Regions from separate parts of the Georgenia soli genome, predicted to be linked through region 1. Evidence: riboswitches for the same ligand, from Rfam matches in the RefSeq annotation. Region 1 holds a riboswitch; the other holds the start of a gene.
The links. A riboswitch is a leader RNA that binds a small molecule or an ion and turns the genes downstream of it on or off. The one in region 1 is predicted to bind cyclic di-AMP.

Region 1 (5,015 bases):
CAGTTGACGTCGGCCTCGTCCAGCTGGCGATCTTCGCCCCGCTCTATGTCGCGGACGCCAAGGGCTACTTCGCCGACGAGGGCATCGAGCTCAACCTGGAGACCGTGAAGTCCGGCCAGGACGCCATCCCGCTCGCGTCCTCCGGGCAGCTCGACGTCGTCGCCGCCGGTTTCTCGGCCGGCATGTTCAGCGCCATCGAGTCCGGCCTGGACGTCAAGGTCGTCGGCTCCATGGGCGTCTCGGACGGCAACACCGAGTCCTCGCCCACCGACCTGGTGGTCAGCTCGAAGCTGGTGGACTCCGGCGAGATCGCCTCCGTGGCCGACCTGGAGGGCCGCAAGGTCGGCGCGGCGGGCGGCCCCGGCGGCACGGGCGCCTACCTCCTCGCCCTCGCGCTCGAGGAGGCGGGCCTGACGATCAACGACGTCGAGATCGTCAACCTGGGCAACCCCGACATGCCCACCGCGATCGCCAACGGCAGCATCGACGCCGGTCTCATCAGCGCCCCGTTCTCCACCCTCGCGCTCGAGGACGGCACGGGCGTCTCGTACGGGGTCCCGCCCGAGGGCACCTCCGGTACCGGCGTGATCTACGGAGGGGACTTCGTCTCGTCCGATCTGGCCCAGCCTTTCTTCAACGCCCTGGCGCGCGCCGCGAAGGATCTGCAGGGCGAGGACAGGTACTCCGACGAGAACCTCGAGATCATCGGCGCCGCCACCGGCCAGACCGCCGAGGAGGTTGCCGCGGTGCCGCTGTACACGTGGCTGCCGGACCTCGCGCCCCTTCCCGACCAGCTGGCCGGGATGGAGCGGATCTGGATGGAGTCCGGCGCGCTGGAGTACGCGGAGGCGCTGCCCCAGGCCGACTACGTCGACCCGACGTTCTCCGAGAACGCCGAGTGACCCCGTCCTGAGTCAGCGGGGGCCCGGCGTCTGCCGGGCCCCCGCCGTCGTCCGCCTCGCCCCCGGGGCTGGACGAACGCCCCGGTCGCCGTGGTTCGTCCCTATCCTTGGGGGTCGGAGGCTTGGGCGCCGGCTCAGGCGGTGCCGGCGCTGGCAGAAGGAGCGGCTGATACGTGAGCGACCTGATCGACACCACGGAGATGTACCTCAAGACGGTGTACGAGCTTGAGGAGGAGGGCGTCGTGCCGCTGCGCGCCCGCATCGCCGAGCGTCTCGGGCACTCCGGGCCGACCGTCTCGCAGACCGTCGCACGCATGGAGCGGGACGGGCTGCTGGTGCTGACCGGCAACCGCCAGCTCGAGCTCACCGACGAGGGCCGCGAGAAGGCCACGAAGGTCATGCGCAAGCACCGGCTCGCGGAGCGGCTGCTCGTCGACGTGGTCGGCCTGGACTGGCCCCACGTCCACGAGGAGGCGTGCCGCTGGGAGCACGTGATGAGCGAGCGGGTGGAGCGCCGCCTCCTCGACCTGCTCGACCACCCGCACGTCGACCCCTACGGCAACCCGATCCCCGGCCTGGCGGACCTGGACCGGAGCATCGTGCCGACCCCGCCGCAGCCGGCGGTGCGATCCCTCTCCGACGTCGTTGCCGAGCTCCAGCCCGCCGGTGCCCCCTCCGCCGCGGCCGGGGGAGCCGAGGCCGACCACTACGTCGTGGTCCTCGAGCGGATCGGCGAGCCGCTGCAGGTCGACGTCGACCTGCTCGCCCGCATGGCCGAGGCCGGGCTGCGTCCCGGCCGGCGGCTGGAGCTGCGGATCCGTGGCGGCGTGGACCTGGTGTCCCTGCACGCGCCGGGCGCCGAGGTCGAGCTCGACGTGCCGGAGGAGATCACCCGGCACCTGTTCGTCACCCGCTGAGCCTTCGTGACCCGCTGAGCCGTCCCTACCCCGCTCAGGCGTCCCTACCCCGCTGACCGTTCACGGGCTGAGGCTGCTCACGTGACGGCCCTCGTGGCCCGCTGCCCCGCTCCTCGCCGAGCTCCTAGGCGAACCGGGACATACGGGGACATCTGTCCTGCTGCGGGCGTGCAGATGATCGCGACGTGACGACGACGTTCGCCGGGTCGGTGCCGTGGGCTATGTCACAGGACGTCGTCCGGTATCCCGTCACGCGGGCTCTCGGAGCGAACCCCTCGCCCCTCCGACTCCGCACTCGCGCCCGCGCGACCTGGGCCTTTTGTCCTGGCCCGATACGGCGGCGGTGTGTCCGGGAAACGGGGCCTGACCGGTGAGGTGAGACACGGTCGTGATCCAAACGTGACATCCGGCGATCTCCCTGGGTAGTGTCCTACTCGCTTCACGAACCCTCCTCGTGGAGTCTCCGGGCGGGATGCCGAACCCTGCCGCCGCCCGGGGTCGGTGCGAGATCCCGCGGCAGGGACGGGGGACCCAGTGTTCGTGGCCCGGATCGTGGTCCGGGTCTTGGGGTGAAGTGCGTGGCCGGTCCTTCGGGGCCGGGTGCGTGCCGGGCGTTCTCCCGCCCGAACCCGACAGCTCACCTCGTAGGCAGCCAGGAGAGGCCTTCGTCTTGACCAGCACCGCCATGACCTCCGCCGCGCGTGCGCGGCACCGCGCCGCCCGGCGCCCGTCCACCCCGCTGTCGTCCCTGGTCTCCGGTCCCACGGCCCGCCGCTCGCTGCTGACGGTGGCGTCCTCCGGGCTGGCGATCACCATGGCCGCGACCACCGCCGCGGCGGCCCCGGAGTCCGGGTCCACCCAGGCCCTGCCCCAGGTCGACGTGACCTCGCTGACCTCCGAGGCGCTCTCGGCGATGGTGACGACCCCGTCGGTGTCCGTGCCGGCGGACGTGACCTGGTCGGTGGAGGAGGTCGCCGCCGAGGCGACCCCCGCCCCCGAGCCCGAGCCCGAGCCGGCCCCGGTCGTCGAGCGCGCGTCCGCGCCGGCCCGCACGGCCGAGCGGGCCCCGCTGCCCGCGGCGGCCGCCCCGGCCGCGGCCGCGGCCCCCGCCGCCGCCCCGGCCGCGCCGGCCCCCTCGGCGTCGGCGTCGGCGATCGTGAACATCGCCCGCCAGTACGTCGGCACCCCGTACGTCTCGGGCGGGACGACCCCGGCCGGGTTCGACTGCTCGGGGTACACCCAGTACGTCTTCGCCCAGGTCGGCATCAGCCTCCCGCGCACCTCCGGGGAGCAGCGCTACGCCGGGACCGTGGTCTCCGCCGCCGAGGCCCGTCCGGGCGACCTGGTCTGGGGCCCGGGGCACGTGGGCATCTACACCGGCAACGGCCAGCACATCGCGGCCCGCAGCCCGGGCACCGCCCTGTACGAGTCCCCGATCTACATCTCCAACCCGGTCTTCATCCGCGTCGCCTGACGCACCCACCCGGGTGACCCGCGGCCCACGGCCGCCCACCGCACACGCCGGCGGCCCGCCCCCTCGAGGGGCGGGCCGCCGTCGTCGTGTCCGGCCGCGGAACGCCGGCTCCGCCCAGGCCGCGGAACGCCGGTTCCGCGTGCTCGGTCTCCGCCACCCGGGCTCCGTCGCTCTCGACCGGGCCACACCGCCGTCTCTGAGCGCCGGAGCTCCCTCGGCCGTTCGGCGACATGCCCTCCAAGGTCCCGGTGTCGAGGTCGTCGGGTGCCGATAGGGTTCCGGAAAAGGCACCTGATGGTCAACGCTCGGTCAACGAAGGAGGCGGAACCATGACCCGCGAAAAGGTCGTCGTGGTCGGGGTGGACGGTTCGGAGGCGAGCCTCGGTGCCGTGGACTGGGCGGTCGCCGAGGCGGGACGCTCGGGGTGGCGCCTGCACGTCGTGTGCGCCTACGCGCTGCCGTCGTTCACCGCCGCCTCCCTCGACGGCGGGTACGCCGCGATGGACGACACCGCGATCCAGCAGGGCGCCCAGGCGGTCGTCGACGAGGCGGTGGCCCGCACAGCCGGGTCAGGCCTGGTCGTGACCTCCGCGCTCGAGACCGGCGACCCCGCCGGAGTCCTCGTCGACCTCTCCCGCGAGGCGAGCATGGTCGTCGTCGGCACCCGCGGCGGCGGCGGGTTCACCGACCGGCTCCTGGGCACCGTCTCCTCCGCGCTGCCCGCTCACGCCCACTGCCCGACCGTGGTGGTGCCGTTGCGCGCCGGCCGAGAGTTCACACCCGTCCGGCGCATCGTGGTCGGCGTCGACGGCTCCGAGTCCGCCCGCATCGCGCTGCGCCGCGCCGTCGACGAGGCGATCCTGTGGGACGCGGAGCTCACCGCCGTCGCCGCCGTCCCGATCGCGACGGGCGCCGGCGCGATGGCCTGGCTCCCGGCCGCCGTCGACCGTGACGAGGTGCTCGCCGATGTGCGCGAGGGGCTGAGCGTGGCCGTCGAGTCCGCGGTCGCCGGTCGAGAGGTTCGCGTCCGTCAGCACGCGCTGGACGGCAACGCCGCCGCGCTGATGGCCGAGTTCTCCACCGCCGTCGAGCTCATCGTCGTCGGCTCCCGCGGCCGCGGCGGCTTCGCCGGGCTGCTGCTGGGCTCGACGAGCCAGGCGGTGCTGCACCACGCGATCTCACCCGTCATGGTCGTGCCGGCCCGCGCCGGGGACGAGGGGCGCGGCCCCGCCGACGTGCCCTGGAACCGCTGAGCGGGCGGTCGGTCAGTCGCGCAGTGCGCGGGCGGCGTCCAGCCAGCCCGGGTCGAGGTCGTCCCGCCCTGCACCGGCGACGTCGATGACCCAGCGGGCCCGGTCGACGTCGCCGGTGAGCACGTCGACGACGCCGTCCCACGCTCGGCGAAGCAGCCCGCGCGCCGACTCCGCCTGCTCGGCCACCCACTCCCGCGCCGCGTCGATCAGCGCGAACGTCTCCCGCACCTCCTGAGCCTGCGTCCGCAAGTCCGTCTCCAGCGCCCGGACGAGGGACACGGTGCGCTCCGTGTCGGCGGCGGTGCGGGCCAGGTCCTCACGGAAGCTGTCCGCCGCGACCGACGCCCACGGGGTCTGCTCGCCGGCACGCAGGAGCTCCTGCCCGACGGCACGGGCGCGGGCGGCGACGTCGGCCATCTCGTCGGCCAGCGCCTCGAGGCGCAGCGGGAGGTCCCGGTCGCTCACGGCG
Region 2 (5,015 bases), on a different contig from region 1:
CGGGGCCGGCGCAGCATCACCCGCACACGGGCGACCAGCTCGCGGGGGCTGAACGGCTTCGTCAGGTAGTCGTCCGCCCCCACCGACAGCCCGACCAGCTTGTCCACCTCCTCTGCCCGGGCGGTGAGCATGATGATGTAGCAGTCCGAGAACGTGCGGACCTGCCGGCACACCTCCACCCCGTCCATCCCCGGCAGACCCAGGTCCAGCACGACGACGTCCGGGTCCCACCGCCGGACGAGCGCCAGCGCGTCGGCGCCGTCCCCCGTGCGCTCCACCTCGAAGCGGTCCCGCTGCAGGTAGCTCGCGACGAGCTTGGCGAGCGGTTCCTCGTCCTCGACGACAAGCACCCGGGCACCACGATCCGTCGCACTCATGCCGCACATCCTGCCCCGACAACCCGACGGGATCCGGCCGGGAGGACCGGCTCAGACAGACCGTGCCGAAATAGCGGCGGGATCTTCATCAAATCTTCATCACCGAACCGCCTCGCCCGGAGTGCAAGCCCTGAATCACCGACCTAGCGTCGAAGAGCCGCGGGCTCCGTCGCCCCATGCCGAATCAACACCTCCAGAGGAAGGACGACCGATGAGGACTGTCGAGATGATGGAGACGTACCCCGCCGAGATCAACCTCGACCGGGAGCTGCTGGCAAGGACTGTGGAGGCGCTGGTCTCGTGCGCCCAGGCCTGTACTGCCTGCGCGGACGCGTGCCTGAGCGAGGACATGGTCGCCGAGCTGCGCAAGTGCATCCGGACGAACCTGGACTGCGCGGACGTCTGTGACACCACCGCCCGGGTGTTGTCCCGGCACACGGGCTACGACGCCAACGTCACCCGGGCCTTGCTGCAGGCTTGCGTACAGGCCTGCCGGTCCTGCGGGGATGAGTGCGAGTCGCACGCCGAGATGCACGAGCACTGCCGTATCTGCGCCGAGGCCTGCCGGGCGTGCGAGCAGGCGTGCGAGGACCTCCTCGCGGCCGTCGGCTGACGCCACGGCCCGTCCGGCCTGGGGGACCGCCCAGGGACCGGAAGGCGACGAGGAACCAGGGACCGAACAAGGAGTGGTGAAAGTGGCGGACCGAGCGGACGACGACGCTACGCAAGAGGAGGGGCACGGGCAGCACGGTGGAGGCGGGCAGTCGCACGGCTCCAGGGGGATGTACCTGCGGTTCGCGGCCATGATCCTGACGGGCATGGTGGTCATGTACTGGGTGATGTTCGTCGGCTCGTGGGAGTGGAGCCACATCCGCTTCAGCCAGAGCCGGGTGTTCATGGCCCTGACCATGGGCGGTGCCATGGGACTGGTCATGCTCGCGTGGATGCTGAACATGTACCGCAGCACCAGGGCAAACATCGCCGTGGTCGCGGTCAGCCTCGTGCTGCTCGGAGGCGGGGCCTACCTGGACCGCAGCCAGGTGACGGTCGACGACACCGCTTTCATGCGCGGGATGATCCCGCACCACTCCCTGGCTATCACCCGGTCCGAACGGGCGGGCATCGAGGACGTGCGGGTGTGCGAGCTGGCCGTGGGGATCAGCGAGGCGCAGCGGCGGGAGATCCGGGAGATGGACTGGCTCATCACCGACATCCAGCGCAACGGCATCGCGGCGACCCCGGAGGAGGCCGCCGCACGCCCGGTCCCGGCCTTCAAGGACCCGGCCGAGCGCCAGTGCCCCACGGGCTAAGGGCTTGGCCGGCGGTCTCCAGACACCCGTGACCTCTCCACATTCTCCGCCGCGACTGCGTACGTGTTCAGCGCTCCTCACTCCGGGAACACCAACGGCCATGGGGGGGCTTGGGCTAAGCAACTTCCCGTGCAAAGCCCCAGAGGGCAGCTGTCATGAAGGTTCGATGAAGAATCGTTATCGGACCGTGACATGGACGTGTCCAGGCTCTTAGCGTGAGCCTTGCTCCCGGGCAATCCCGTCCGGAAGATGCGGGCGGAGACCGAACCCTGCCGCCGCCCGGCATCGCGCGCTCCAGTGGCAGGGGCGGGGAAACCAACGCATGCGGCCCTTTCCGGGCTTGGGGTGAAGTGCGGAAGCACGGGGCCTCTCCAGTCCCAACCCGACAGCTCACCCCGCAGGGAACTCGGAGAGGTAGTTCGTTGTCCCCCAGCAACCGTGGGCGCCACCGCGCGCCCTGCCGCCCCAGCACCCCCCTGACCGCAGCCATCGAGAACCTCGCCCCGACCACTCGCCGTGGTGTCGCAGCGGTGGCCTCGTCCGGCCTCGTCCTCACGATGGCCGCAACCAGCGCCGACGCGACCACGGAGACCGCAGCGCTGCCGAGCGTGAGCATCTCGACGGCGGTCGTCGAAGCCACCACCGCTCTCCTGGCCACCCCGACGGTCAAAGTCACCTCCGACGCCGAGTGGGAGGTGGACCTCGCGACCGCAGAAGCGACACCACCACCGCCGCCGCCCAGCGCAGAACCCGAGCCTGCGCCCCAACGGCCGGGCGCAGCCGCCTCCCGCGCGGGGGAGAGGACGGAACTGCCGAGCACGGACGCCGCCCCAGCCGTAGGTGCCGGAGCCGTCGAAGCGCCGGTGGCCTCGGGAAGCGCGATCGTCGACTACGCCCGCCAGTTCCTCGGCGTCCCGTACGTGTGGGGCGGCACCACGCCGGCCGGGTTCGACTGCTCGGGGTTCACGAGCTACGTCTTCGCCCAGTTCGGGACCAGCCTGCCCCGCACCTCAGGCGCGCAGGCCTCCACCGGCACGCGGGTATCGGCCGCCGAGGCCCGGCCCGGCGACCTGGTGACATGGCCGGGTCACGTCGGGATCTACACCGGCAACGGCAACAACATCGCCGCCCGCCAGCCGGGCACCCCGCTGACCGAGGGACCGATCTTCCACTCCAGCCCCGTGTTCATCAGAGTCAGCTGAGAAGCCAAAGGTAGGCGGGTGCTGCTGGACTCGGAATCCCGCAGCTCACGGCGGCCGGCGATGGGGTGCGCACCATCGCCGGTTTTCGCTGTCCCTGAGCTGACCAGCAGAGCGCGGCAGGAGCCGCCCGTCAGGGCGCCGACCTCGATGTCGGGGGGCACTCCCAGGGCCGGATGGAAGCGCGCCGATCAGAGAACTCTTGCCCAGGGTGGTCCGGGGGAGTCGCTCGACCCGGTCCACACGCAGCTCGAGGATCGCAACTCCCAGGCCGCTCAGCGGCTCCTCGACGGTGCACTCACGGCTACGTTCGATGAAGCAGCCCCGCTCGCCATCGCTTTTGGCGGGTGCAGCGCTCTCGCCGTCTGCCAGCGGACATGCCAGCCTCCCTGTCGGCGGACATGACGTCTCCCTGCTGACGGACAGCTGATCTCCCTGTCTGTGGCCGTGGGGCTGATGTCGTGTCGGTCCCGAGATGTGCGTCCCTCCGGGGATTTGCTCGAGGTCTCTGACCACCTTGAGCACTCCGACCGGAGGGACGCGTGAAGAAGTCTGACAGGGAAGTCATGGAGATTCTCGAAGCGTTTGATGCCACGGGCAGCGCGCATTCGGCGGCGCAGCTGGCCGGGGTCGATCCGAAGACGGTGCGCCGCTACGTCGCGGCGCGGGACGCGGGCCGGCCGGTCATGGGCCCGGCGCGGCGGCCGCGGATGATCGATCCGTATCTGCCGAAGGTCGAGGAGTGGGTCGACCGCTCCTGCGGCAAGGTCCGCGCCGACGTGGTCCACGAACGCCTGGTCGCGCTGGGCTTCACCGGGACCGAGCGTTCCACCCGGCGGGCGGTCGCGCAGGTCAAGGCGGCCTGGCGGGCGGGGAACCGGCGCACTTACCGCCCGTGGATCACCGAGCCGGGGCTGTGGTTGCAGTTCGACTGGGGCGAGGGCCCGAAGGTGCCGGGCCCGGACGGGCAGCCGAGGCGGACGGTGCTGTTCTGCGCCTGGCTGGCCTGGTCACGGTTCCGGGTGGTGATCCCGGCCTGGGACCAGACCCTCGCGACGCTGATCGCGTGCCTGGACGCGACGTTGCGGCGCATCGGTGGGGCGCCGACGTACGTGCTGACCGACAACGCCAGGACCGTCACGGTCGATCACGTCGCCGGGGTGGCGGTGCGTCATCCGCAGATCGTCGAGGCAGGACGCCACTACGGGCTGCAGGTTCACACCTGTGTCCCGTTCGACCCGGAGTCGAAGGGTGGGGCGGAGAACACGGTGCGGATCGCCAAGGCCGACCTGGTCCCGACGGAGGCGAACCTGCGCAGCGCGTACTCCTCGTTCGCCGAGCTGCAGGGCGCCTGCGAGGACTTCTGCGAGAGCGTGAACACGCGCCGGCACCGCGAGACGGGCCGGGTCCCGGCCGAGATGCTCGCCGCGGAGCGCCAGCGCCTTCATCCGCTGCCGGCGGCGCCGCACACGGCCGCGCTGGGCCAGACCCGGGTGGTCGGAACCGATCAGACGGTGCGGTTCGGGTCGGTGCGCTACTCCACCCCGCCGGGCCTGGTCGACGCCGAGGTGTGGTGCCGCGTGACCGGCGACGAGCTCGTGATCGTCGTCGATCTCGACGCCCTGAGGGTCAAGCCGTCCTGGGTCGGGGAGCGGCGCGGCCTGGTCGAGGTCGCCCGCCACCGCCTGTCGACGCCCGGGTCCCCGCGGATCGACCACGCCCACTATCCCGACCATCCGCAGGATCCCGACGGGGCGCCCCGACCGCCCAGGATCAAGCCACGCTCCGCCGCGGAGGCCGACTTCCTCGCCATCGGGCCCGGCGCCCGGCAGTGGCTCATCGAGGCCTCGGCGGCCGGCACGGTACGGATCCGGGCGAAGATGGCCGCCGCGGTCGAGCTCGCCACCCTGGTCGGCACCGAGCAGGTTGACGCCGCCCTCGGTGTCGCGGCCGCCGCCGGCCGCTTCGCCGAGCACGACCTCGCCTCCATCGTCACCCACCGCGCCACCGGCGCCCCCTCGGCCGACCTCGTGATCGCCGACGAGTCCTACTCCGCCCAGCCCGGCACCGCCGCCTGGGCCAGCTTCGGCACGAACGGAGCCCCACGATGACGACCACCACCACGACGA

Region 2: it holds a riboswitch for cyclic di-AMP, as region 1 does, so the genes downstream of both, ATJ97_RS01350 (C40 family peptidase) here and ATJ97_RS06975 (C40 family peptidase) in region 1, are expected to answer to the same signal.

What each region holds. Positions count from the first base shown of each region.
Region 1 is NZ_PDJI01000004.1:1,262,802-1,267,816, reverse strand. It holds gene ATJ97_RS06985 (ABC transporter substrate-binding protein) at 1-902, shown strand, start outside; gene ATJ97_RS06980 (metal-dependent transcriptional regulator) at 1,076-1,819, shown strand; cyclic di-AMP (ydaO/yuaA leader) riboswitch at 2,312-2,485, shown strand; gene ATJ97_RS06975 (C40 family peptidase) at 2,490-3,293, shown strand; gene ATJ97_RS06970 (universal stress protein) at 3,623-4,546, shown strand; gene ATJ97_RS19430 (hypothetical protein) at 4,559-5,011, opposite strand; gene ATJ97_RS06960 (hypothetical protein) at 5,008-5,015, opposite strand, start outside.
Region 2 is NZ_PDJI01000003.1:138,434-143,448, reverse strand. It holds gene ATJ97_RS01365 (response regulator transcription factor) at 1-377, opposite strand, end outside; gene ATJ97_RS01360 (four-helix bundle copper-binding protein) at 589-990, shown strand; gene ATJ97_RS01355 (DUF305 domain-containing protein) at 1,160-1,687, shown strand; cyclic di-AMP (ydaO/yuaA leader) riboswitch at 1,963-2,106, shown strand; gene ATJ97_RS01350 (C40 family peptidase) at 2,245-2,889, shown strand; gene istA (IS21 family transposase) at 3,453-4,997, shown strand; gene istB (IS21-like element helper ATPase IstB) at 4,994-5,015, shown strand, end outside.